Regions from separate parts of the Mesorhizobium sp. M8A.F.Ca.ET.165.01.1.1 genome, predicted to be linked through region 4. Evidence: predicted binding sites of a transcription regulator. Region 4 holds the regulator's gene; each other region holds the start of a gene.
What was found. The regulator PhoB, encoded in region 4, activates phosphate uptake and scavenging genes when phosphate is short. The targets are predictions, from matches to a motif close to TGTCATNNANCTGTCAT.

Region 1 (5,726 bases), on a different contig from region 4:
ATCTGAGGGCGCTGATCGGTGTGTCGCTGTTTGCCGCCGCCTACATGGCCGAAGTCGTGCGCGGCGGCCTGCAGGCGATCCCCAAGGGCCAGTATGAAGGCGCCGATTCGCTCGGCCTCGGCTACTGGCAGAAGATGGGTTTGATCGTGTTGCCGCAAGCGCTGAAGCTGGTCATTCCCGGCATCGTCAACACCTTCATCGGCATGTTCAAGGACACCAGCCTGGTCCTCATCATCTCGATGTTCGACCTGCTCGGCATCGTCAAGCAGAACTTCTCCGATGCCAACTGGGCAACGGCGCAGACCGCGAAATCCGGTCTTGTGTTCGCGGCCTTCGTCTTCTGGCTGTTCTGCTTCGGCATGTCGCGCTATTCAATGTACACGGAACGCCGACTCGACACCGGCTACAAACGCTAAACAAAAGAACAAGGGGACCCAGCCATGGCCACCGAAAACGCCGTCAGCGCGGAAGAGATCAAGGTCAACGCCGCCAAGATGCAGATTTCCACCACCGATGTCGCCATCGACATCGTCGCCATGCACAAATGGTACGGCGAGTTCCATGTGCTGAAGGACATCAACCTGAAAGTGATGCGCGGCGAGCGCATCGTCATCTGCGGCCCGTCCGGCTCGGGCAAATCGACCATGATCCGCTGCATCAACCGGCTGGAGGAGCACCAGAAGGGCAAGATCATCGTCGACGGCAAGGAACTCACCAACGATCTCAAGAAGATCGACGAGGTGCGCCGCGAGGTCGGCATGGTGTTCCAGCACTTCAACCTGTTCCCGCATCTGACCATCCTGGAGAACTGCACACTGGCGCCGATCTGGGTGCGCAAGACGCCGAAGAAGCAGGCCGAGGAAATCGCCATGCATTTCCTCAAGCGTGTCAAGATTCCCGAGCAGGCCAACAAATATCCGGGCCAGCTTTCCGGCGGCCAGCAGCAGCGCGTGGCGATCGCACGCTCGCTGTGCATGAACCCGCGCATCATGCTGTTCGACGAGCCGACCTCGGCGCTCGACCCTGAAATGATCAAGGAAGTGCTGGAGACCATGGTGGGGCTGGCCGAAGAGGGCATGACCATGCTGTGCGTCACCCACGAGATGGGTTTTGCGCGGAAAGTCGCCAACCGGGTGATCTTCATGGACCAGGGCCAGATCGTCGAGCAGAACACGCCGGCCGAGTTCTTCGACCATCCGCGCCACGAACGCACGAAACTGTTCCTGTCGCAGATTCTGCACTGAGCGCTTCACTGGAATCAGGGAAGCCCGGCCGTGCCATGGCCGGGCTTTTTGCGTCTGGCCGATCGGATAATGATCTTCTCCATTGAGCCGCGACGAATCGCGAAGCCGCACCGATGAAAAAACTCCTGCGTTTGCTGGTCATGCTGGTTGCCGCAGTGGTGCTCGCTGTGTCGCTCGGCACGCTGGTGCCGCGGCCGCTCTGGCCCACGGCTGCCGCAGGCGAGGGCACGCGGCGCATATTGGTGCTGAAGAACCCAATCCACACCGACATCGCCATTCCGGTGGATGACGGGGTGCGCCGGCGCTTCCGTTTTCTTGCCGATGCCGGCCTGCCTTCGGACGCCCCCGAAGTGCGCTACCTCGTCTTCGGCTGGGGCGGGCGCGCCTTCTACCTGGAAACGCCGACATGGTCGCAAGTGAAGGCGCTGCCGGTATTCAAGGCGCTGACACTCGATGCTTCGGTGATGCATGTCGACGTCGCCGGCGATATCTCCGAGCCGCGCCCCGATGTCGCCGGCTTCGACGTGGGCGAGGACCGTTTTGCCGCGTTGCTCGACTTTGTCGAAGCGAGTTTTCAGCAGGGACCGAGCGGCCCGATCGTCATCGACAATGCCGCCTATTCCAATTTCGACCGTTTTTATGAGGCCAATGGCCGTTTCAACGCGCTGATCGGCTGCAACACCTGGGCTGCGGCCGCACTGCGCACTGCCGGCCTGCGCACCGGCTGGTGGAACCCGCTGCCGGCATCGCTTGGGTTGTCGATGCGGCTGTATAATTAGCTTTGCCGCAGCTCCTTTCAGCGACGGATGACCTGCTGCTGTTCCCAGCCGTAAAGCCAATCCAAATCCGCCGCGAGCTTCTCTCCTGGCCGCGTCGCCAGGACCAGATTGCGCGCCAATGCCACCGGTCCCCGGGCGTGCCAGGCGAGGCGGTTGAGCGCGCCGCGTTTCAGTACCTTTTCGATGCGCGGTCGTCGCAGCTTCTCCCAGATGGTGAGGCTTTGCGTCAGGTCGCCGGGGAAGTCGGCGACCAGGCTGGCGAGCATCGCGGCGTCCTCGATCGCCATCGCGGCACCTTGTGCCGCGAACGGCGTCATTGCGTGCGCGGCGTCGCCGATCAGCGCGATGCCGGCTGGCATTGTCCAAGGCTGTCTCTGTTCGACGGTATGCAGCGGCCAGGTCAGCCACGGGCCGGCTATTTCCACCAGCTTCACGAGTCCTGGCGCGGTGCCGCGCATGGCGGCGGCGAGTATGCCGGGATCGGCATGGCCGGACCAGCCCTCGGTAATGCGCTCGCCTTTGGTGAAGGCGACGAGGTTGAATGCGTCGCCCTTACTGACGGGATAGACGACCATGTGGAAACCCGTATGCAGGAAAGTCGTGACGCAATCGGCTGCACCGATCGCGGCGAAGGCCCGCCCGGCGCTGCTGTCTGCCGCGACGGTGGTGCGCCAGGCCAACTCTCCCGAAAAACGGCTTCTTGGCGATGCCATCCTTTGTGCATCGACAAGCTCGCGCACCGACGACCAGACGCCATCGGCGCCGACCAGCAAGGAGCCTTGTTCCTCCGCCGTATTGCCACCGATCTCGACGGTCGCCGTGACACCATGGCTGCCAGTCGCAATTCTTTGGAGGCGCGCCCCGACGGTGAGATGGATATCAGGTATCTCGGCAACCCGTGCCATCAACGCGCTCTGCACATCGGCCCGGTGGGCGACGAGATAGGGCGCGCCCCAGCGGCTCTCGCCGGCTTCCCCTAGCGGCACGCGCGCCAGTTGGCGCAACGTCCTTGCGTCCTTCAATACCACGGCCTCCGGCCTTACCACCGCCGACAGCAGTCGGTCGAGCACGCCGAGTTGACGAAGGATGCGTGTCGCATTGGGAGAGAGCTGGATGCCCGCGCCGACCGCTTCAAGGCGCTGCGCCTGCTCGAACACCTGCACGGGATAACCGCGTTCGGCGAAGGCAACCGCCGCGGTCAGTCCGGCAATGCCAGCTCCGGCGATGACGACTTGCCGGGAGCGCGTGTCGTCCATCCGGTTTGCCGCGAAAGGCTTCAGGCGGCCTGGTCGATGTAGAGGCAGCCCGCGGGCAGGGTTTCCGTCGCCTTCAGCTTTGGCGAATAGCGGTAGAGGGTCGAGCAGTAGGGGCAGACTTTCTCATTGTCGTCGCCCATGTCGAGAAACACATGCGGATGATCGAAAGGCGGGTTGGCGCCCGTGCACATGAATTCCTTGACCCCGATGTCGATTGCCGGATGGCCCGCATCGTTCTGGAAATGGGGAATGGAACCGCCTGCCATCGTCGTCTCCTTAACGCAGTCTCTCTGCATCTGGATCATATCAAGCCTCTTTGCAAGTTCGATGAAATCAAACTGTCGCAAAAGCCTGTCAGAGAACTGTCGCAAAAGCCTGCCACAGGATAAGTTAAGCCGGTTAACCGGCCAGGGCGGGCGAAAGAGCGGGAATCATGAACGAATTGAAGCCGGTACAGAGCGAATTCAACAACGTCACGGCAGCGAGCCCGGAAGGCAATCCGGACCGTTTCGTCAACCGCGAGTTCTCCTGGCTGCAGTTCAATCGCCGCGTTCTCGAAGAATCGCTGAACACCCATCACCCGCTGCTGGAGCGCGTCCGCTTCCTGTCGATCTCGGCCGCCAATCTCGACGAGTTCTTCATGGTGCGCGTCGCCGGCCTTGCCGGCCAGGTGCGCGAGGGCATCGTGCTGAAGAGCCCGGACGGACGCACCCCCGAACAGCAGCTCGAACAATTGCTGCGTGAAGTCGAGCGGCTGCAGGAAGACCAGCAGAAGAGCCTTTCGGCACTCACGGTTCTGCTCAACAAGGAAGGCATCGAGAGCATCACCCGCGATGCGCTGACCAAGGACGAAAAGGTCTGGCTGGAAGAGCATTTCCAGGACCAGGTGTTTCCGGTGCTCACCCCGCTGTCGATCGACCCGGCGCATCCGTTCCCGTTCATTCCCAATCTCGGCTTCTCCATGGCGCTGCAGCTTCGCCACCGCAAGAATGGCGAGGAGATGAGCGCATTGCTGCGCCTGCCGGTGGCGCTGAAGCGCTTTATCCGCCTTCCGGACCGCAAGAACCATGTCCGCTTCATTCCGCTGGAGGAGGCGGTCGGCCTTTACATCGGCAAGCTGTTCCCCGGCTACGAGGTCAAGGGCTCCGGCACGTTCCGCATCATCCGCGACAGCGATATCGAGGTCGAAGAGGAGTCGGAAGACCTTGTGCGGCTGTTCGAAACGGCGCTGAAGCGTCGCCGCCGCGGTTCGGTTATCCGCATCGAGTTCGACATGCTGATGCCGGGGGAATTGCGCGATTTCGTCGCCGGCGAGCTTGGCGTCTCGTCGAGCCGCATCAGCGTGCTCACCGGGCCGCTGGCGCTCAGCCAGATCTCCGAGATCGTCTCCGTTCCCCGCGACGACCTGAAGTTCACGCCCTACAATCCACGCTTTCCCGAACGTATCCGCGAGCATGGCGGCGACTGTTTTGCCGCCATCCGCGAGAAGGACATCGTCGTTCATCACCCCTACGAGTCGTTCGACGTGGTGGTGCAGTTCCTGCGCCAGGCAATGGCCGACCCCGAAGTTGTGGCGATCAAGCAGACGCTCTATCGCACCTCCAACGACAGCCCGATCGTGCGTGCGCTGGTCGACGCGGCCGAGGCTGGCAAGTCGGTGACGGCGCTGGTCGAGCTCAAGGCGCGTTTCGACGAGGAAGCCAACATCCGCTGGGCGCGCGATCTCGAACGTGCCGGCGTGCAGGTCGTGTTCGGGTTCCTCGAACTCAAGACCCATGCCAAGATGTCGCTGGTGGTACGGCGCGAGGACGGCAAGCTGCGCAACTACGTCCATCTCGGCACCGGCAATTACCATCCGGTGACGGCACGCATCTACACCGACCTGTCCTTCTTCACCACCGATCCGACGATTGCCCGCGACGTCGCCCAATTGTTCAATTTCATCACCGGCTATGCCGAGCCGACCGCCGAAATGCGGCTGGCGATCTCGCCCTTCACGCTGAGGAACCGCATCCTCCAGCACATTTCAGCCGAGATCACCCATGCGTTGGAGGGGCGGCCGGCGCGCATCTGGATGAAGATGAACGCGCTCGTCGACCCCATCATCATCGATGCGCTCTACGATGCCAGCCGCGCCGGTGTGGAAATCGACCTCGTCGTGCGCGGCATATGCTGTCTGCGGCCGCAGGTGCCGGGCCTGTCGGAGAACATCAGGGTCAAGTCGATCGTCGGCCGGTTCCTCGAGCACAGCCGTATCTATTGCTTCGGCAACGGCCATGGCCTTCCCTCGGACGAGGCGATTGTCTACATCTCCTCGGCCGACCTGATGCCGCGCAATCTCGACCGCCGCGTCGAGACCATGGTGCCGATCACCAATCCAACTGTGCATGAACAGATTCTGGGCCAGATCATGCTGGGCAACATCATGGACAATCAGCAAAGTTTCG
Region 2 (5,726 bases), on a different contig from region 4:
TTCGACGCGGATCGGCTCGAAGCGCTGGTCGCGGCCGGCGAGACCTCGCAGCAAACGCTGCTTGGCAGCGGCGTGCTGGCGCTGACCATCGATCAGGGCGCCCATACGCAGCGCTATCAGGGCATCGTCCAGCTCGACGGCGAAACGCTGGAAGACGCGGCGCGTACCTATTTCCGCCAGTCGGAACAGATCCCGACGGATATCAGGCTCTCGGTCGCCAAGCTGCTGACGCCCGGTATCGGCGGTGCGCGCGAGCAGTGGCGCGCCGGCGGCATACTGGCGCAGTTCCTGCCGCAATCGCCCGAGCGCATGCGCGTCCCGGACCTGCCGGGTGGCGATGGCGATCCGCGCGAGGAAGTCCACGATCCGGCCGATAATTCCTGGCAGGAACTCCTCGCCTTGCTGGGCACCATCGAGCCGACCGAGCTGATCGACCCGACCATCGGCGCCGAGCGGCTGCTCTATCGCTTGTTCCACGAGCATGGCGTGCGCGTCTTCGGCGGCGTCCCCGTCACCGACCAGTGCTCGTGCTCCAGGGACAAGATCCGCGATATCCTCGAAGGCTTCTCCGCGCAGGAGATCAAGGACAGCACCGAGGATGGCGGCATCCACGTCGCCTGCGAGTTCTGCTCGACCCAGTACGACTTCGATCCGGCCGAGTTTGCGGCTCAGTAAAGCTAGTCCCTTCTCCCCGTCACTATACGGGGAGAAGGTGCCGGCAGGCGGATGAGGGGCAGCGCCAGCGTTAGTACAGGAGCTCCTTGGCTCTATCTGAAGAAAATTCTCGCAAGCTCGGCGCTGCCCTCATTGTCCTGCCGGACGGTCGTCACTCGAAAAGCCAAGCAATTCGTCCGCTTCGCGGACCATTCCTCAACTCCCCCGTATAGTGACGGGAGAAAAGACGCTAATTCACCGTGCGCCTTGTCCCCGGCAGATCGAGCGAGAAGGCGGGGATGGCGATGTCGAAGGTCTCGCCGCGCTTGTTGCGCATCGTGTAGCGTCCGACCATGATCCCGGACGGTGTCGAGAGCGGGCAGCCGGACGTGTATTGATAGCTGTCGCCGGGATTGAGTTCCGGCTGGTCGCCGACAACGCCCGGCCCGCGCACTTCCTCGACCCGGCCGGCGCCATCGGTGATGTGCCAATAGCGCGACAACAACTGCACGAACTCGTCCGACTGGTTGTCGATCGTTATCTGATAGCCCCAGACATAGCGGTTCTCCGAGGGATCCGAACGGTCCTCGAGATAGAACGGCCTGACCTGCACTTCGATGTTGCGCGTCACGGCGCGGTACATGAGCGGCTCCAAAACAACCCGATGACTTTCAGCGCTCCCGGTGAGCAGGTCAACGTGCGCGTCTTGTCGCGGCTGACCTTGAACCGCAGGTGCCGGCAAAGAATGTCATTTAAGTGACACACGACAATGGTGGTGTGCACGAACCGGGCGACTCGGCGCTCTGTCGAACTGTTGAAAACGGCCACGATGCCGGCCGCCTTTCCGGAGTGACCAGATCTCGATGGAACTCACCTTCATAGCCGCCTCGCTTTCGACCGCACTCATCCTTTCAAACGCCGCCAGCATTTCGCTCGCCGCTTCACAGCTGAAACGGCGCAACACGATCGCCCCGCCAGCCGGCAAGCCGCAACCGGTCTCGATCGTCGTCCCGTCGCGGGGCGTCGAGCCGTTCACGCATGAGACGCTGGAACGCGCCTTCGCCCTCGACTGGCCACGCTACGAACTGATCTTCTGCGTCGCCCATACCGACGATCCGGTGGTCAAACTGATAAACAGGGCGATTGCCCGGTTTCCCAAGGTACCGGCCCGGCTGCTGATCGGTGACGACCGCGTCAGCGCCAATCCAAAGCTCAACAATTGCGTCAAGGGTTGGGAAGCGGCACGCCACAACTGGGTCATCCTTGCCGATTCCAACGTCTTGATGCCGAGGGACTATGTCGAGCACATGATGGCGGCATGGCGGCCCGACACCGGCCTTGTCTGCTCGACGCCGATCGGCTCGCGGCCCGAGGGTTTCTGGGCCGATGTCGAATGCGCCTTCCTCAACACATTGCAGGCCCGCTGGCAGTATGCCGGCGAGGCGCTCGGCCTCGGCTTTGCCCAGGGCAAGAGCATGCTGTGGAACAAGCCGATGCTGGATGCCAATGGCGGCATTCGGGCGCTGGCCGCCGAGATCGCCGAGGACGCTGCCGCCACCAAGCTGGTGAACGGCCTCGGCTTGTGCGTCAATCTCGTTGCCGCGCCCTTCGAGCAGCCGCTCGGCCAGCGCACGCTTGGCGAGATCTGGTCGCGCCAGGCCCGCTGGGCGCGCCTGCGCCGCGTCACCTTCCCGCTGTTCTTCGCGCCCGAAATCCTGACCGGCGCGGCGGTGCCTCTCGCGCTTGCCCTGGTTGCTGCGGCGAGCGCCGGCGTCAGCCTTTGGGCAACCGCGATTGCCGTGTTGGCGGCCTTCTACCTTCCGGAGTGCGCACTGGCCTTGTCCAAGGGCTGGTACCTGTCGCCGCGCATGGTCGCGGCCATGATTGCGCGGGACGTGATGCTCCCAACCCTCTGGGCGCGCGGCTGGCTCGGCGGCGCCGTCGACTGGCGCGGCAACGCAATGACCATCCGCACCAAGGCGGCCGAACTGGAGGAGACGCCGTCGCGCGCCTGATCGCCGCGACCGACGCTCCCAAACAGCCTATTTGGCGGCCTTCAGCGCCTGCGCGATGTCTTCCAGCAGGTCGTCGGCGTCCTCCAGGCCGACCGACAGCCTGAGCGTCCCTGGCCCGATGCCGAGTTCGGCGCGGGCCTCGTCGCTCAGGTTCTTGTGCGTCGTCGTCGCCGGATGGGTGATCAGGCTCTTGGCATCGCCGAGATTGTTCGAGATCAGCACGATGTCGAGGGCGTTCTGCAGCGCGAAGGCCGCCGGCTTGCCGCCCTTGACGTCGAGGCAGATCAGCGTCGAGCCGCCCGACATCTGCTTCTTGACGATGGCGGCCTGCGGATGGTCGGCGCGGCCGGGATAGATGACGCGGGCGATCTGCGGCTGCTCGGCCAGGAAGTCGGCGATCCTGCCGGCGCTTTCCGTCTGCTGGCGCACGCGCAGCGGCAGCGTCTCGAGCCCCTTCAGCAAGGTCCAGGCATTGAACGGCGACAGGCTGGGGCCGGTGTGGCGGAAATAGTCGTGCAGGTTTTCGTCGATCCACTTCTTGTCCGACAGGATGACGCCGCCGAGGCAACGGCCCTGGCCGTCAATATGCTTGGTGGCCGAGTAGACGACGATGTGCGCACCAAGCTGCAACGGCTTCTGCTGCAGCGGCGTGGCGAAGACATTGTCGACGACAAGCCGCGCGCCGATCGAATTGGCAAGCGAGGCGACGGCTGATATGTCGACGACTTCCAGCGTCGGATTGGTCGGGCTTTCCAGGAAGAACAGCTTGGTGTTCGGCCTGACCGCCTTTTCCCAATTGGCGATATCGGTGCCGTCGACCAAGGTCGCCTCGATGCCATAGCGCGGCGCCAGCGTCTCGACCACCCAGCGACAGGAGCCGAACAGCGCGCGCGCCGCAATGATATGATCGCCGGCCTTGACGCTGCACAGAAGGGCCGCGGTCACCGCCGCCATGCCCGACGCCGTGGCGCGCGCGTCCTCGGCGCCTTCGAGAGCGCACATGCGCTTTTCGAACATGTCGACGGTCGGGTTGGCGTAACGCGAATAGATGAAGCCAGGCTCTTCGCCCTTGAAGCGGGCTTCCGCCGCCTGGGCGGTTTTATAGACATAGCCCTGGGTCAGGTACATCGCCTCGGCGGTTTCGCCGAATTGGGAACGCAGGGTGCCGCCATGCACGAGTGCCGTCTGAGGTTTCCAGTTGCGCTTCTTGGTGCTCATCGCTTTGTTCCAGACACAAAAAAACCGGCCGCGAAAGTCGCAACCGGTCCATACGGCCTTGCGGCCCGACGGTCCTTTAGCGACTTGTTTAACGTGGCTGCAAGCCGACCGGCCAAATCACCACGGGATAACGACCCTTTAGACCCGCGCCACGCTTGCGTCAATTGCCGGCTTCATTAAGAGGTTTGTACCAAGGCAGGTTCCGCAAAAGTGCCCAGTGGTTTTGCGGCAAGAACCTGCACCAAAAGAGACCAGTCTTGGGCGGAGCCAGACTTTGCGGCAGACAGGCATTCTTCCTGATCAGGACATTTCGGCGCTGTTCCAGTCCGGGGCGCTGAAGTCGCCGCGCGCGCTCGATGCCGACCAGATCCAGCCGGCGAGCCTTGATCTCAGATTGGGCGAAAGGGCCTGGCGGGTGCGCGCCTCGTTCCTGCCCGGTCCCAATCACAAGGTCTCGGAAAAGCTCGACCGGCTGCAACTCCACGAGATTAATCTGACCGAAGGCGCGGTTCTCGAAACCGGCTGCGTCTATATCGTGCCGCTGCTCGAAAGTCTGGCCCTGCCGGCTGGCATTTCGGCTTCGGCCAATCCGAAGAGCTCGACCGGGCGGCTCGACATCTTCACCCGCGTCATGACCGATCGCGGCCACGAGTTCGACAAGATCGCCGCCGGCTATCACGGCCCGCTCTATCTCGAGGTCAGTCCGCGCACTTTTCCGGTCGTCGTGCGCACCGGTTCGCGCCTGTCGCAGATCCGCTTCCGTACAGGCAACGCACTGCTATCGGAAGCCGAACTGCATGAATTGCACAACGCCGAAATGCTGGTCGCCACCGATCCGCCGAACATTTCCGGCGGCGGCATCGCGCTGTCGATCGATCTCAATGGCGACAAGGATGGGCTGGTCGGCTATCGCGGCAAGCACCACACCGGCCTCGTCGATGTCGACAAGCGTGCCGCACAGGACGTCGTCGATTTCTGGGAGCCGATCCACAAGAGCGGCGCCGGCGAACTGGTGCTCGATCCCGACGAGTTCTACATCCTCGTCAGCCAGGAGGCGGTGCATGTGCCGCCGCTCTACGCCGCCGAGATGACACCCTTCGATCCGCTGGTCGGCGAGTTCCGTGTCCACTATGCCGGCTTTTTCGATCCGGGGTTCGGCCATTCGGCGTCCGGCGGCACCGGCAGCCGGGCGGTGCTCGAAGTGCGCAGCCACGAAGTCCCGTTCATCCTCGACCATGGCCAGATCGTCGGCCGGCTGGTCTACGAGCACATGCTGAAGCGGCCGCGGGCGCTTTACGGCACCGAACTGGGCTCGAACTACCAGGCGCAAGGCCTCAAGCTCTCAAAGCATTTCCGCGCGGTGCGCTAAGGTCGAAGCTGCCGATCTCCCCACGAGAGGGGGATGACGCCCCCGTGGCTTTTACAGCGCCTTCACCGCCACCTTCACCGGCTTTTCGATTTCCAGCGGGTTGCGCAGCGGCAGGCCGAAATCCCCTGCCTCGATCTCGAACACGTCGCCTGCTTCCGTGTTGATGCCGTCGGCGAAGGATAGCGTCGCGGTGCCGAACATATGCACATGCACGTCGCCCGGCTGGCGGAAGGCCGAATATTTGAAGTGGTGGTGTTCGAGATTGGCGATGGTGTGCGACATGTTCGTTTCGCCCGACAGGAACGGCTTCTCCCACAATGTCTTGCCGTCTCGCAGGATGCGCGACGTGCCGCGGATGTCCGAAGGCAGGTCTCCGATCAGGATTTCCGGCCCGAACGAGGCATTGCGCAGCTTGGAGTGGGCGAGGAAGAGATAGTTCACGCGCTCGGTCACATGGTCCGAGAATTCGT
Region 3 (5,726 bases), on a different contig from region 4:
TCGGGAAGGCCATCCCAACCGGTCGCACGGGATTTCCATGAACTGGATCTTCCACAACGTCGTTCGGCCATTGCGGCCGGAGCTTTTCGGATTTCTGGATCACGACTGCTTTCCGATCGCCCGCGTGGACATTCCCGCAATGATGGAGGGAAAAGTCGTCTACGGCTCAAAGCGCCCAGCGCAAGCGGACCCTGAAGCCTGGTTCATGTGGGCTGGGTTCTGCTTCTTCCGCTTCAGCGCCGTGCAAGGACTGGACCTGGACTTCACACCGCGTTTTGTCAGCGGAATGGACACCGGCGGCGGAAACTGGACGCTGCTGTATCGCGGGCTTGCTGAGAACGATGTTTCGGATGCGCAGAAGACGGCAGCCGATCTCGACTTTGGTGGGATAGAGGCGGACCATCGCATGCTGGGCGGCGCTTTTTTTCACATCGGCGGCGCCTCGCACAGAAAACTGGTCATGACCCGGGAGTACCGGCGGCTGATCTCGGACCATGTGTGGGAGACCCACCTCGGCGGCGGCGAAAGCCGCCTCGTCAAGGACCCTTGACCGGCTCGGGCTGGCCGGCCCCAAAATCGTGGAAATGCACCACCACCCCATCCGCGTCGATGAAGATGACGGCATAGGCTGGCGGCTCATGGCCCAGCCGCCAGCTGTCCGAAAAATCCAGTGCGCTCTGGTGGTTGGTGCTGCGCAGTGTGCTGACTGGTATGCCGCGCCAACTGCCGGCGATCAGCCGATGGACATGGCCGGCGAAGATGTGGCCGACATTGCCGTGGCGCCGGAGAATGTCATGCAAGGCATCGGCGTCGGCGAGCCTGACCTCGTCAAGCACCGGCATGTGGATCCGGAACGGCGGATGGTGCATGAAGAGGAAAACCGGCCGGTCGCGCGCTTCCTGCAGCTTCTCGTCGAGCCAGTCGAGACGGGCCGCGCACAGCCTGCCCTCGACATGTCCGGCGTCCAGCGTGTCGAGCAGGATCAGGCGGCCATCGCTGCCATCGAAGACGCTCTGGACGAACCCGCGTCCGGCCGGCGCTTCCGGGAACATCTCGAGAAAAAGCGCCCTGTCGTCGTGGTTGCCGAGCATCAACCGGCAAGGCGGCACGAACCCCGCCAGCGTCTGCCTCAATGCCGCATAGGCGGCGCGCTCGCCATCATTGGTCAGGTCGCCTGATACCACCACCAGATCGACATCGGCATGACTTCTGCCGATATCGGCCAGGCAAGCCTCCAGCCGGGCGAGCGGATCGGAGCCATGGAGACGGCCACCCGGCGCCATCAGATGCGGATCGGAGAGCTGGATGATTTTCATTGGCCCGCGCACTGCCTTCCTGCCGCCGCCTGGCGTCGGCCTGAAGCCGGTATGTTTCGACCAGCTCTACTGTGCCGTCCAGCCACCGTCCATCGGCAAGGTCGTGCCGGTGATCTGCTTGGCCGCATCCGAACACAGGAACAATGCCAGTGCCGCAAGCTCTTCCACGGTGACGAATTCCTTGGTCGGCTGTGCGGCCAGCAGCACGTCGTGCTTGACCTGCTCCTCGGTCATGCCGCGCGCCTTCATCGTATCGGGGATCTGCTTTTCGACCAGCGGCGTCCAGACATAGCCGGGCGCGATCGCGTTCACGGTGATGCCGTTCTGGGCGACTTCCAGGGCCACCGTCTTGGTCAGGCCCGATATGCCATGCTTGGCCGAGACATAGGCCGACTTGAACGGCGAGGCGACCAGTGCGTGCGCCGAGGCCGTGTTGATGATGCGGCCCCATTTGCGGCTTTTCATGCCCGGCACCACCGCCTTGATGGCGTAGAAGGCGGCAAGCAGGTTGATGCGGATGATGGCTTCCCACTTGTCGTCGGGGAACTCCTCGATCGGCGCCACATGCTGGATGCCGGCATTGTTGACCAGGATGTCGAGGCTGCCGAACGCCTCTTCCGCGTCGTGGATCATGGCGGTGACCGCGGCGCCATCCATCATGTTGGCGTCGGAATAGCGGCACCTGACGCCGAAATCCTTCTCGATGCCGACTCGCTCCTGCTCGATGGCAGCGGCGTCGCCAAGGCCATTGATGGTGACGTTGGCACCCTCGGCGGCAAAGGCGCGGGCGATCGCGAGGCCGATGCCGCTGGTCGAGCCGGTGACAAGCGCATTCTTCGAAGACAGGGAACCCATGGGGAGATCTCGCAAGAGGTGGGAGGGAGTGGTGTTGAGGCAGATAGTTTGTGCGGCGCAACAAGACAATGCCACGGCCATGTGTCGGCTCGATTACAGCCCCGCGACCGCCTTTGCCGGCTTCGTGAAAGGGCGTCTTGGCGATGACACGGCATTGTCATGCTGCCATGCAACATATTTCCCAGCGCATTCGCGCGGGGTCATTTTCGAACGTTGGGGGCACCTGGATGGAAATCGCCGATGTCGTGAAGCGCGCCTATGCGATGCCGCTCACCAATCCCTCCTTCCCGCCCGGCCCTTATCGTTTCTTCGACCGCGAATACATCATCATCACCTACCGCACGACACGCGAGGCGCTTGAGGCCGTCGTGCCGGCGCCATTGGAGATCGATGAGCCGCTGGTCAAATACGAATTCATCCGCATGCCGGACTCGACCGGCTTCGGCGACTACACCGAGACCGGTCAGGTCATTCCCGTACGCCATAAGGGCCAGCACGGCGGCTATGTCCATTCCATGTATCTCGACGACGACGCGCCGATCGCCGGGGGCCGTGAGCTGTGGGGGTTTCCGAAAAAGCTCGCCAACCCCAAGATCGTCCATGAAGGCGAGGTGATCGTCGGCACGCTGCACTATGGCAGCGTTCTGTGCGCCACCGGCACGATGGGCTACAAACATCGGGAAGCCGATCACGATTCCGTGCTCGCTTCGCTCGCCGCCCCCAATTTCCTGATCAAGATCATCCCGCATGTCGACGGCACGCCGCGCATCTGCGAACTGGTCCGCTACTACCTTACCGACATCACGCTGAAGGAAGCCTGGACCGCGCCGGCCGCGCTCGATCTGCGGCCCCATGTCATGGCCGACGTGGCGAAGCTGCCCGTGATCGACATCGTGTCGGCGGTTCACTTCAAGGCGGACCTCACGCTCGGCCTGGGCGAAGCCGTACATGATTACCTCGCTGACCACAGCCGATCCGCTGCCAGCGCAACCCAGCTGGAGAAAGTCCGTGCTTGAGCGTACCCGCAACAAGGCAGCAGCCGCCACCATCGAGGAAATCACGGCGCAGTATGACCGTATCGCGCTGGTCTTCCAAGGCGGCGGTGCGCTCGGCGCCTATCAGGCAGGGGTCTATCAGGCGCTGGCCGATGCCGGCTGCGAACCGAGCTGGCTATCCGGCGTCTCGATCGGCGCCATCAACGCCGCGATCATCGCCGGCAATGAACCGAGCCGCCGGTTGCAGCGGCTGGAACAGTTCTGGCAGACGATTTCTGGCCGCAAGATCTGGTCCTACACGCCCGAAGGCGACATCTACCGCGACATCCGCAACCAAACCTCGTCGTTGATGACGATGACAATGGGCCAGCCCGGTTTCTTCAAGCCGCGCAATCCCAATCCCTGGTTCCAGCTGTCGGGGGCAGAAGGCGCCACCAGCTTCTACGACACCGCCGAGTTGAAGGACACGCTGGAGAGCCTGATCGATTTCGATGTGCTGAACGACGGCAAGAAGCGGCTGAGTGTCGGCGCGGTCAATGTCAGGACCGGTAACTTCGTCTATTTCGACACCGAGAAGGTGCGGATCGCGCCGGAGCACATCATGGCCAGCGGCGCGCTGCCACCGGCCTTCCCCTCGATCCGCATCGAGGGCGAATATTACTGGGATGGCGGCATCGTCTCCAACACGCCGCTGCAATATCTGCTCGACCAGGAAGAGGACCGTTCCTCGCTGGTGTTCCAGGTCGATCTGTTCAGCGCTCGCGGCGTGCTGCCGCGCGGCATGGCCGACGTGCTGTCGCGCCACAAGGACATCATGTATTCGAGCCGCACGCGGCAGAACACCGACAATTTCGAGCGCATCCATGCGCTGAAGATGAAGCTGCTCGATGCGCTGAAGCGCGTGCCGCCGGAGCAGCTCAAGGAAGGCGAGAAGGAGCTGATCGCCGACTATTCCAACGCCGGCGTCGTCAACATCGTCCACCTGATCTACCAGCACAAGGGCTACGAGGGTCACGCCAAGGACTATGAGTTTTCAGGCACCTCGATGCGCGAGCATTGGGAGATGGGCCTCGAGGACACCGAGCGCACGCTGCGTCACAAGAAATGGCTGATGCTGCCGACCAATGCCGATGGCGTCACCATCCACGACCTGCATCGCGAAGATCCGACTTGATACTTGCACCCGCCACAAGCTGAGCAATCTCGGGAAAATGCATAGCGGTCGCTCGGCTGGAAGCCCGTAAACTGTGAAGCTCTGCTTCATAGGCCATCAACATTATCGCGGATAGCCGCTCGCGGAGAGCGGGCTTACATCTGGGCGCCAGCAGAATGCGCTGGGCTCAATGGAGTACCGCCGATGGCCGCCGAAGCCGTTTCCCCTGCTGTCGTTCCATCGCGTGACGCCTGGCGCGGCCTGCTGTGGTTTGTGCCGCTCACGGCGCTGTGGCTACTCTTGATCTATCGTTGGCCGGCGATCCCGGACAGCGGCGTTCCGACCACGTTCCACCAGCTCGCGGCTCACGGGCTCGTCGCTCTGGGATTGTGGCTCGGCCTCGAACATACGAGCCTGACGCCCGGTCAACGTCGCGCGACCTGGTTGGCGATCATGATCGCGGACACGCTGTGGTTCGCCGTCGCTTGGAGCGCCGCGATCAATGGCGTCTTCCAACAGGACGCCACGGCTTTGCCGGCGTTGCCATCGGCCATCTTCCTGCCGGTGGTCATCGGCGCGCCGCTGTTGCTGTTCTCTGGGCGGATCGGGCAGGTGCTCGATGCGATGCCAGCGAGCTGGCTCGTCGCGGTTCAGCTCTACCGCGTATTCGGCAGTTGGGCTCTCGCGGCGTGGCTGCATGGTGCGCTGCCCGGCGTGTTCGCAGTGCCAGCAGGCATCGGAGACATGCTGACAGGACTGCTCGCGTTGCCGGCGGCGATCGCGGTGGCGACCGGCACAGCCGGAGGCGGGAGGGCGGCAACTCTCTGGAACGTCCTTGGCCTTGCCGATTTCGCTGTCGCGATCACCATGGGCATAATCACCTCGCCCGGCCCGTGGCAGTTGATCGTTCCGGATGTGCTGAGCATCGGCGCTGGCGATTATCCGGGGGTGCTAACCCCTGCTTTCGTGGTGCCGAGTTCAATCCTGCTGCATGTGTTGTCGCTGCGCCAGCTGCGCCGCCGTAGCCGGGCGGAAGTTGCGCGGCGGCAGGAGTGAGGCTGGAGCCGGCCAACGATTCCATCGAAAGCTGAACCGTTCGAAGCGGCGCGTTCGCTTGGGAAGGCGCACGCTCTGACTCTTCGCAGGATGGGCCGACAAAGAGAAACGGCGCCGCAGGTGGCGCCGTTCTTTTGAGGGTCTGGCGCTCAGAACACCTGACGGAAGACGATGAACAGCGCGAAGGCGAGCGCGATCGAGCACGGCAGGGTCAGCACCCAGGCGAGCAGCAGATTGCGCACCGTCGACCATTGCAGGCCCGAGCCGTTCGCCGCCATCGTGCCGGCGACGCCCGATGACAGCACATGGGTCGTCGACACCGGCAGACCCAGACGGTCGGCCATGCCGATG
Region 4 (5,726 bases):
ATATCCGCCGACCTGATCGGCGAAGGTATCCTGACCGAAGGCAAGCCGAACGAGGCCGGCTCACTCAAACGCGGCCGGCCGCAGGTTGGCCTCGGCCTCAACCCCGAGGCCGCGGCTGTGATGACCGTGGTGCTGTCGCTGAATTTCCTATCCGTCGCCGTCATCGATTATGCCGGCCAGGTGGTCGCCGAGGAACAGCGCCGGCTGGACACGCTGACCATGTCGCGCGAGGCTCTGATCGGCGAATGCACGGCAATAGTGCGCCGCCGCATCGAGGACCCCGATCTCGATGTCCGCAGTGTTGCCCGCATCGCGCTGGCGATCCAGGGCATCACCGACACCGAGGCGCGTGCCATGCTGTGGTCGCCGATCACGCCGCAGACGGACATTGCCTTCGCCGACATACTCGAAGCCGAATTCGGCATCCCCGCCACCATGGAGAACGACTGCAACATGATGGCGGTGGCGTTGCGCTGGCGCGACCCTCAACGCTACCGCGACGACTTCATCGCCATCCTGCTCTCGCACGGCATCGGCATGGGCCTGGTGCTCAAGGGCGAACTGTTCACCGGCACCCATTCATCGGGCGGCGAATTCGGCCACATGATCCATCGCCCGGGCGGCGCGCTCTGCCGTTGCGGGCGGCGCGGCTGCGTCGAGGCCTATGCCGGCAACTATGCCATCTGGCGTAATGCCAGGCAGCTTGGCGAGGACGCCGAACCGGTCGCCGATGTCAGCGACGCGCAGATGCGGACACTCGCCGCGACGGCAAGGGAGAAAGACGGACCGGAGCGCGAAGCCTATCGCAAGGCGGGCGAGGCGCTGGGCTATGGGCTGGGCAGCCTGTTCGCGCTGATCGACCCGGCGCCGGTCGCCATGGTCGGTGTCAGTGCCGCCGCCTTCGATCTGATCGAGCCGGCCTTGCGCGAGGCCATCGCCCAGACCGCCGGCGGCCAGCATTCGGAATCGATTTCCTTCGACACCGAGCCGAACGAACTGCCGCTGATTCGCGAAGGCTGCGCCATGCGCGCCTTGACCTTCGTCGACCAGGAGATTTTCGCGCCGGGCGTGCAGGCGAGAGGCAGTGCTGGGAAGAGCGTGGCCTGAGCGAACGCTCCGGTGAATCACCACCAATGCTGGAGGTTGGCCGAGCGCCCTCAAGGTCGTCATCCCTGGGCGGAGCAGCCGCGAAGCGGCGTCGCGGAGACCCTGGGATCCATGCCGTGACCTCGATCGTAGAGTGCAACGGCGCAGAATTCTGCACTGCGGCGACGCGTCGAGGTCCCGGCATGGATCCTCGGGTCTGCGCCGCGTCGCTTCGCTCCTTGCTCCGCTCGTGGATGACGAAGTCAGGGGCGTAGCCGCCCTCGACCTAGTCTTCCCTGATCGCGTAGCCCGCGCCGCGGATGGTGCGGATGACGTCGGGCATGCGGCCATTGTTGACCGCCTTGCGCAGGCGACCGACATGCACGTCCACCGTGCGCTCGTCGATATAGATCGTCTCGCCCCAGACATTGTCGAGCAACTGGCTGCGCGAGAACACCCGGCCGGGATGGCGCATCATGAATTCGAGCAGCCGGAACTCGGTCGGTCCGAGCCGGATTTCGCTCTTCTTGCGATAGACCCGGTGCGATTCACGGTCGAGCACGATGTCGCCGACCTTGAGCACGCTGGACAGCACTTCCGGCTTGGCGCGACGCAGCAGCGCCTTGACCCGGGCCATGAATTCCGGCGTCGAGAACGGCTTGACCAGATAGTCGTCGGCGCCGGTCGAAAGGCCACGCACGCGGTCGCTCTCCTCACCGCGCGCCGTGAGCATGATGATCGGCAACCTCTCGGTCTCGGGCCGCATTCGCAGGCGCCGACAGAGTTCGATGCCGGAAACAGCCGGCACCATCCAGTCGAGCACCAGGAGGTCGGGCACATTCTCCTGGAGGCGGATCTCGGCTTCGTCGCCGCGCGTCACCACCTCGACCTGGTAGCCTTCCGATTCCAGATTGTAGCGGAGGAGCACGCCGAGCGGCTCCTCGTCCTCCACCACCATGATGCGTGGCGCGATCATTGGCAGATCATCCTATCGTCAAGCCGCCGGCGCCGACATCGCCGTCTCGTCCTGCTTCGGACGATTGGCGGGCAGTTGCGTTCCGGTCAGCACATAATACGCATTCTCGGCGATGTTGGTCACATGGTCGCCGATGCGCTCGAGATTCTTGGCGCAGAACAAGAGATGCGTGCAAGCCGTGATGTTGCGCGGATCCTCCATCATGTAGGTCAGCAGTTCGCGGAACACCGAGGTGTATTTGACGTCGATGCGTTCGTCGTCATTCCTGAGCTTGGCGAGGGCGGCGGCATCGCCGGCCGCATATTCCTCGACCACGCCCTGCACCTGGATCAGCACCAGCTGCGCCATGGAGTCGATCGAGTGCGACAGGTCGCGCGGCGTCGCGGTGAGACCGACGGAACCGACACGCTTGGCGATGTTCTTGGCAAGGTCGCCGATGCGCTCGAGGTCGCCCGCCATGCGGATCGAGCCGACGACATGACGCAGATCGTCGGCCATCGGCTGGCGCTTGGCGATCAGGGTGATGGCGCGGTCGTCGAGTTCGCGCTGGCGCGCATCCATGATGGCGTCGTCGGAGACGACGCGCTGTGCCAGCGCGTTGTCGGAATTCAGCAGAGCCTTGGTGGCGCCGCCGACCATCGTGCCGGCGAGATCGCCCATGTCGCTGATCAGCCTGCTGATCTGTCCGAGATCCTCATCGAAGGCTGCGACTGTGTGTTCGGCCATGATCCTGGTCCTCGTATGCGTGATATCAGCCGAAGCGGCCGGTGATGTAGTCCTGCGTGCGCTTCTCGCGAGGCGACGTGAAGATCTTCTCGGTCTTGTCGAATTCGACCAGTTCGCCCAGATACATGAACGCCGTCTGGCGCGACACGCGCGCCGCCTGCTGCATGTTGTGGGTGACGATGACGATCGTATAGTCGGCCTGCAGCTCGTCGATCAGTTCCTCGATCTTGGCGGTCGACAGCGGATCGAGCGCCGAGGCTGGTTCGTCGAGCAGGATGACTTCCGGCTTCACCGCCACGGTGCGGGCGATGCAAAGACGCTGCTGCTGGCCGCCCGACAGGCTGAGGCCGCTGGCGTTGAGCTTGTCCTTGACCTCGGTCCACAATGCCGCGCGCTTCAGCGCCTGTTCGACACGGCCGTCCATCTCGGACTTGCTGATCTTCTCGTAGAGACGGACGCCGAAAGCGATGTTCTCGTAGATCGACATCGGGAACGGCGTCGGCTTCTGGAACACCATGCCGATCTTGGTGCGCAGGAGATTGAGATCCTGCGAGCGGTCGAGGATGTTCTGGCCGTCGAGCAGCACCTGGCCGTCGGCGCTCTGCTTCGGGTAGAGCTCGTAGATGCGGTTGAAGACGCGCAGCAGCGTCGACTTCCCGCAGCCCGACGGGCCGATGAAGGCGGTGACGCTGCGCTCGGGCAGCGACAGGCTGATATCCTTCAACGCCTTCGACTGGCCGTAGTAGAAGTTGAGGTTCTTGACCTCGATCTTGGCCTTATCCACGGCCACTTCGGGCGTGTTCAACTCGGTGGACAACATCGGTTTCATCTGTCCTCTCTGCGTCCGGTAAGGCTGCGGGCGAAAATGCTCAGGCCGAGAACCGTCAGGGTGATTATGAGTGCGCCGGTCCATGCCAGTTGCTGCCATTCCTCATAGGGGCTGAGAGCGAACTGGAAGATGGTGACAGGCAGGCTGGCCATCGGCGCGTTGAGATTGCTCGACCAGAACTGGTTGTTGAGCGCGGTGAAGAGCAGCGGCGCCGTCTCGCCGGAGATGCGGGCGATGGCGAGCAATATGCCGGTGACGATGCCGGAGAGCGCGGCGCGGTAAGCGACAGATTTGATGACCACCCAGCGCGGCGCGCCGATCGCGGTGCCGGCTTCACGCAGCGCGTTCGGCACCAGGTTGAGCATGTCCTCGGTGGTGCGCACCACGACCGGAATGACCAGGATGGCCAGCGCAACGGCGCCGGCAATGGCGGAGAAATGTCCCATCGGCCGCACCATCAGCTCGTAGACGAACAGGCCGATGATGATCGATGGCGCCGACAACAGGATATCGTTGATGAAGCGCACGATGGTGGTGAGCTTGGAGAAGCGGCCGTATTCGGCCATGTAGGTACCGGCGAGCACGCCGATCGGCGTGCCGACGATCACGGCGATGATCGTCATCACCACGCTGCCGTAGATGGCATTGAGCAGGCCGCCGGCGTCGCCGGGCGGAGGCGTCATTTCGGTGAACACGGCCAGCGAGACGCCGGACAGGCCCTTGTAGAGCAGCGCGCCGAGGATAAGCGCCAGCCAGGCGAGGCCAATGCCGGCGGCGACGACGCACAGCGTCATCATCACGCCATTCCTGCGCTTGCGGCTTTGGTGAAGCGATGCGGCTGTGGACATCGGTCAGGCTCCCGTATGGGCGTCGATGCGCATCAGCATGTAGCGTGCGATGGCAAGGATGAGGAAGGTGATGACGAACAGGATCAGGCCGAGCGCCACCAGCGAGGAGGTGTAGAGATCGCCAACGGCTTCGGTGAATTCGTTGGCGATGGTCGCCGAGATCGTCGTGGCGGGCGCGAACAGCGAAGTCGAGATGCGGTGCGCGTTGCCGATGACGAAAGTGACGGCCATCGTTTCGCCGAGCGCACGGCCAAGGGCGAGCATGACGCCGCCCATGATACCGATCCGGGTATAGGGAATGACCACGCGCCGCGTCACTTCCCAGGTCGTGCAACCGATGCCGTAGGCCGACTCTTTCAGCACCGACGGCACCGTGTCGAACACGTCCTTGGTGATCGAGGTGATGAAAGGCAGGATCATGATGGCGAGGATCATCGCCGAGGTGAGCAGGCCGATACCATAGGGCGGGCCGGCAAACAGATTGTTGAGCCCGGGAACACCATGGAACAGCCAGATGATAAAGGGTTGCACCGTCGTCTGCAGGAACGGTGCCAGCACGAACAGGCCCCAGATCCCGTAGATGATCGAGGGGATGCCGGCGAGCAGTTCGACCGCCATACCAATCGGGCGCCGCAATGCGCGCGGGCAAAGTTCGGTGAGAAAGATCGCGATGCCAATGCCGAGCGGCACGGCAATCAGGATGGCGATGGCGGATGTGATGATGGTGCCGTAGATGGGCGCCAGCGCACCGAATTTCTCGGTCACCGGGTTCCAGCTTTCCGTGGTCAGAAAGGAGAAGCCGAAGGTTGAGAGCGCTTGCCAGGAACCGGCAAACAACGAGATGGCGACGCCGCCAAGCAGGACCAGAACCAGGATCGCGGCGGCACGGGTCGCCGCATGGAAGATCGTGTCCGTCAGCGCGAAACGTCTGACGATGGCATCGCGCGAGCCCTTGATGGCTGGCAAGGCTTCCTGGACAGCACTCATGTCAAGCTCGGCTCTTTGTGTTGAGAAAAAGGAGCGCCGCGTAAAGCGGCGCTCCTTCGGGTGATGTTACTCGCCAGCGTAGACCGGCTTGCCGCCGGCCTGGATGTCGGCCTTCCACGAAGCCTTGATCAGGTCGACGACGCTGTCGGGGATCGACACGTAGTCGAGCGCCTTGGCGGTTTCCTTGCCGTCCTTGTAGGCCCAGGCAAAGAACTTCAGCGCTTCGCCGGTGGCGGCGGCATCGTCCGGAGCCTTGTGGATCAGCACCCAGGTC

Region 1: EN808_RS06115 (RNA degradosome polyphosphate kinase) is a predicted target of PhoB. The motif match lies at 3,632-3,648, and genes of this name have one in related genera.
Region 2: EN808_RS22025 (ceramide glucosyltransferase) is a predicted target of PhoB. The motif match lies at 1,401-1,417, and genes of this name have one in related genera.
Region 3: EN808_RS33945 (acetoacetate decarboxylase) is a predicted target of PhoB. The motif match lies at 2,253-2,269, and genes of this name have one in related genera.

Annotation. Positions count from the first base shown of each region.
Region 1 covers NZ_SRTH01000002.1:312,901-318,626, forward strand. Annotated here, with positions in the region: gene EN808_RS06090 (amino acid ABC transporter permease) at 1-416, shown strand, start outside; gene EN808_RS06095 (amino acid ABC transporter ATP-binding protein) at 441-1,244, shown strand; gene EN808_RS06100 (TIGR02117 family protein) at 1,358-2,023, shown strand; gene EN808_RS06105 (FAD-dependent monooxygenase) at 2,041-3,279, opposite strand; gene EN808_RS06110 (zinc-finger domain-containing protein) at 3,300-3,545, opposite strand; gene EN808_RS06115 (RNA degradosome polyphosphate kinase) at 3,713-5,726, shown strand, end outside.
Region 2 covers NZ_SRTH01000008.1:216,312-222,037, forward strand. Annotated here, with positions in the region: gene EN808_RS22015 (Hsp33 family molecular chaperone) at 1-675, shown strand, start outside; gene apaG (Co2+/Mg2+ efflux protein ApaG) at 905-1,297, opposite strand; gene EN808_RS22025 (ceramide glucosyltransferase) at 1,518-2,669, shown strand; gene EN808_RS22030 (O-succinylhomoserine sulfhydrylase) at 2,697-3,887, opposite strand; SAM riboswitch at 3,944-4,021, opposite strand; gene EN808_RS22035 (2'-deoxycytidine 5'-triphosphate deaminase) at 4,162-5,256, shown strand; gene araD1 (AraD1 family protein) at 5,308-5,726, opposite strand, start outside.
Region 3 covers NZ_SRTH01000028.1:39,670-45,395, reverse strand. Annotated here, with positions in the region: gene EN808_RS33960 (hypothetical protein) at 1-550, shown strand, start outside; gene EN808_RS33955 (phosphodiesterase) at 537-1,316, opposite strand; gene EN808_RS33950 (3-hydroxybutyrate dehydrogenase) at 1,383-2,171, opposite strand; gene EN808_RS33945 (acetoacetate decarboxylase) at 2,399-3,187, shown strand; gene EN808_RS33940 (patatin-like phospholipase family protein) at 3,180-4,340, shown strand; gene EN808_RS33935 (MFS transporter) at 4,524-5,375, shown strand; gene EN808_RS33930 (inorganic phosphate transporter) at 5,525-5,726, opposite strand, start outside.
Region 4 covers NZ_SRTH01000012.1:170,767-176,492, reverse strand. Annotated here, with positions in the region: gene EN808_RS26490 (ROK family protein) at 1-1,107, shown strand, start outside; gene phoB (phosphate regulon transcriptional regulator PhoB) at 1,373-2,062, opposite strand; gene phoU (phosphate signaling complex protein PhoU) at 2,081-2,788, opposite strand; gene pstB (phosphate ABC transporter ATP-binding protein PstB) at 2,814-3,617, opposite strand; gene pstA (phosphate ABC transporter permease PstA) at 3,614-4,465, opposite strand; gene pstC (phosphate ABC transporter permease subunit PstC) at 4,469-5,452, opposite strand; gene pstS (phosphate ABC transporter substrate-binding protein PstS) at 5,519-5,726, opposite strand, start outside.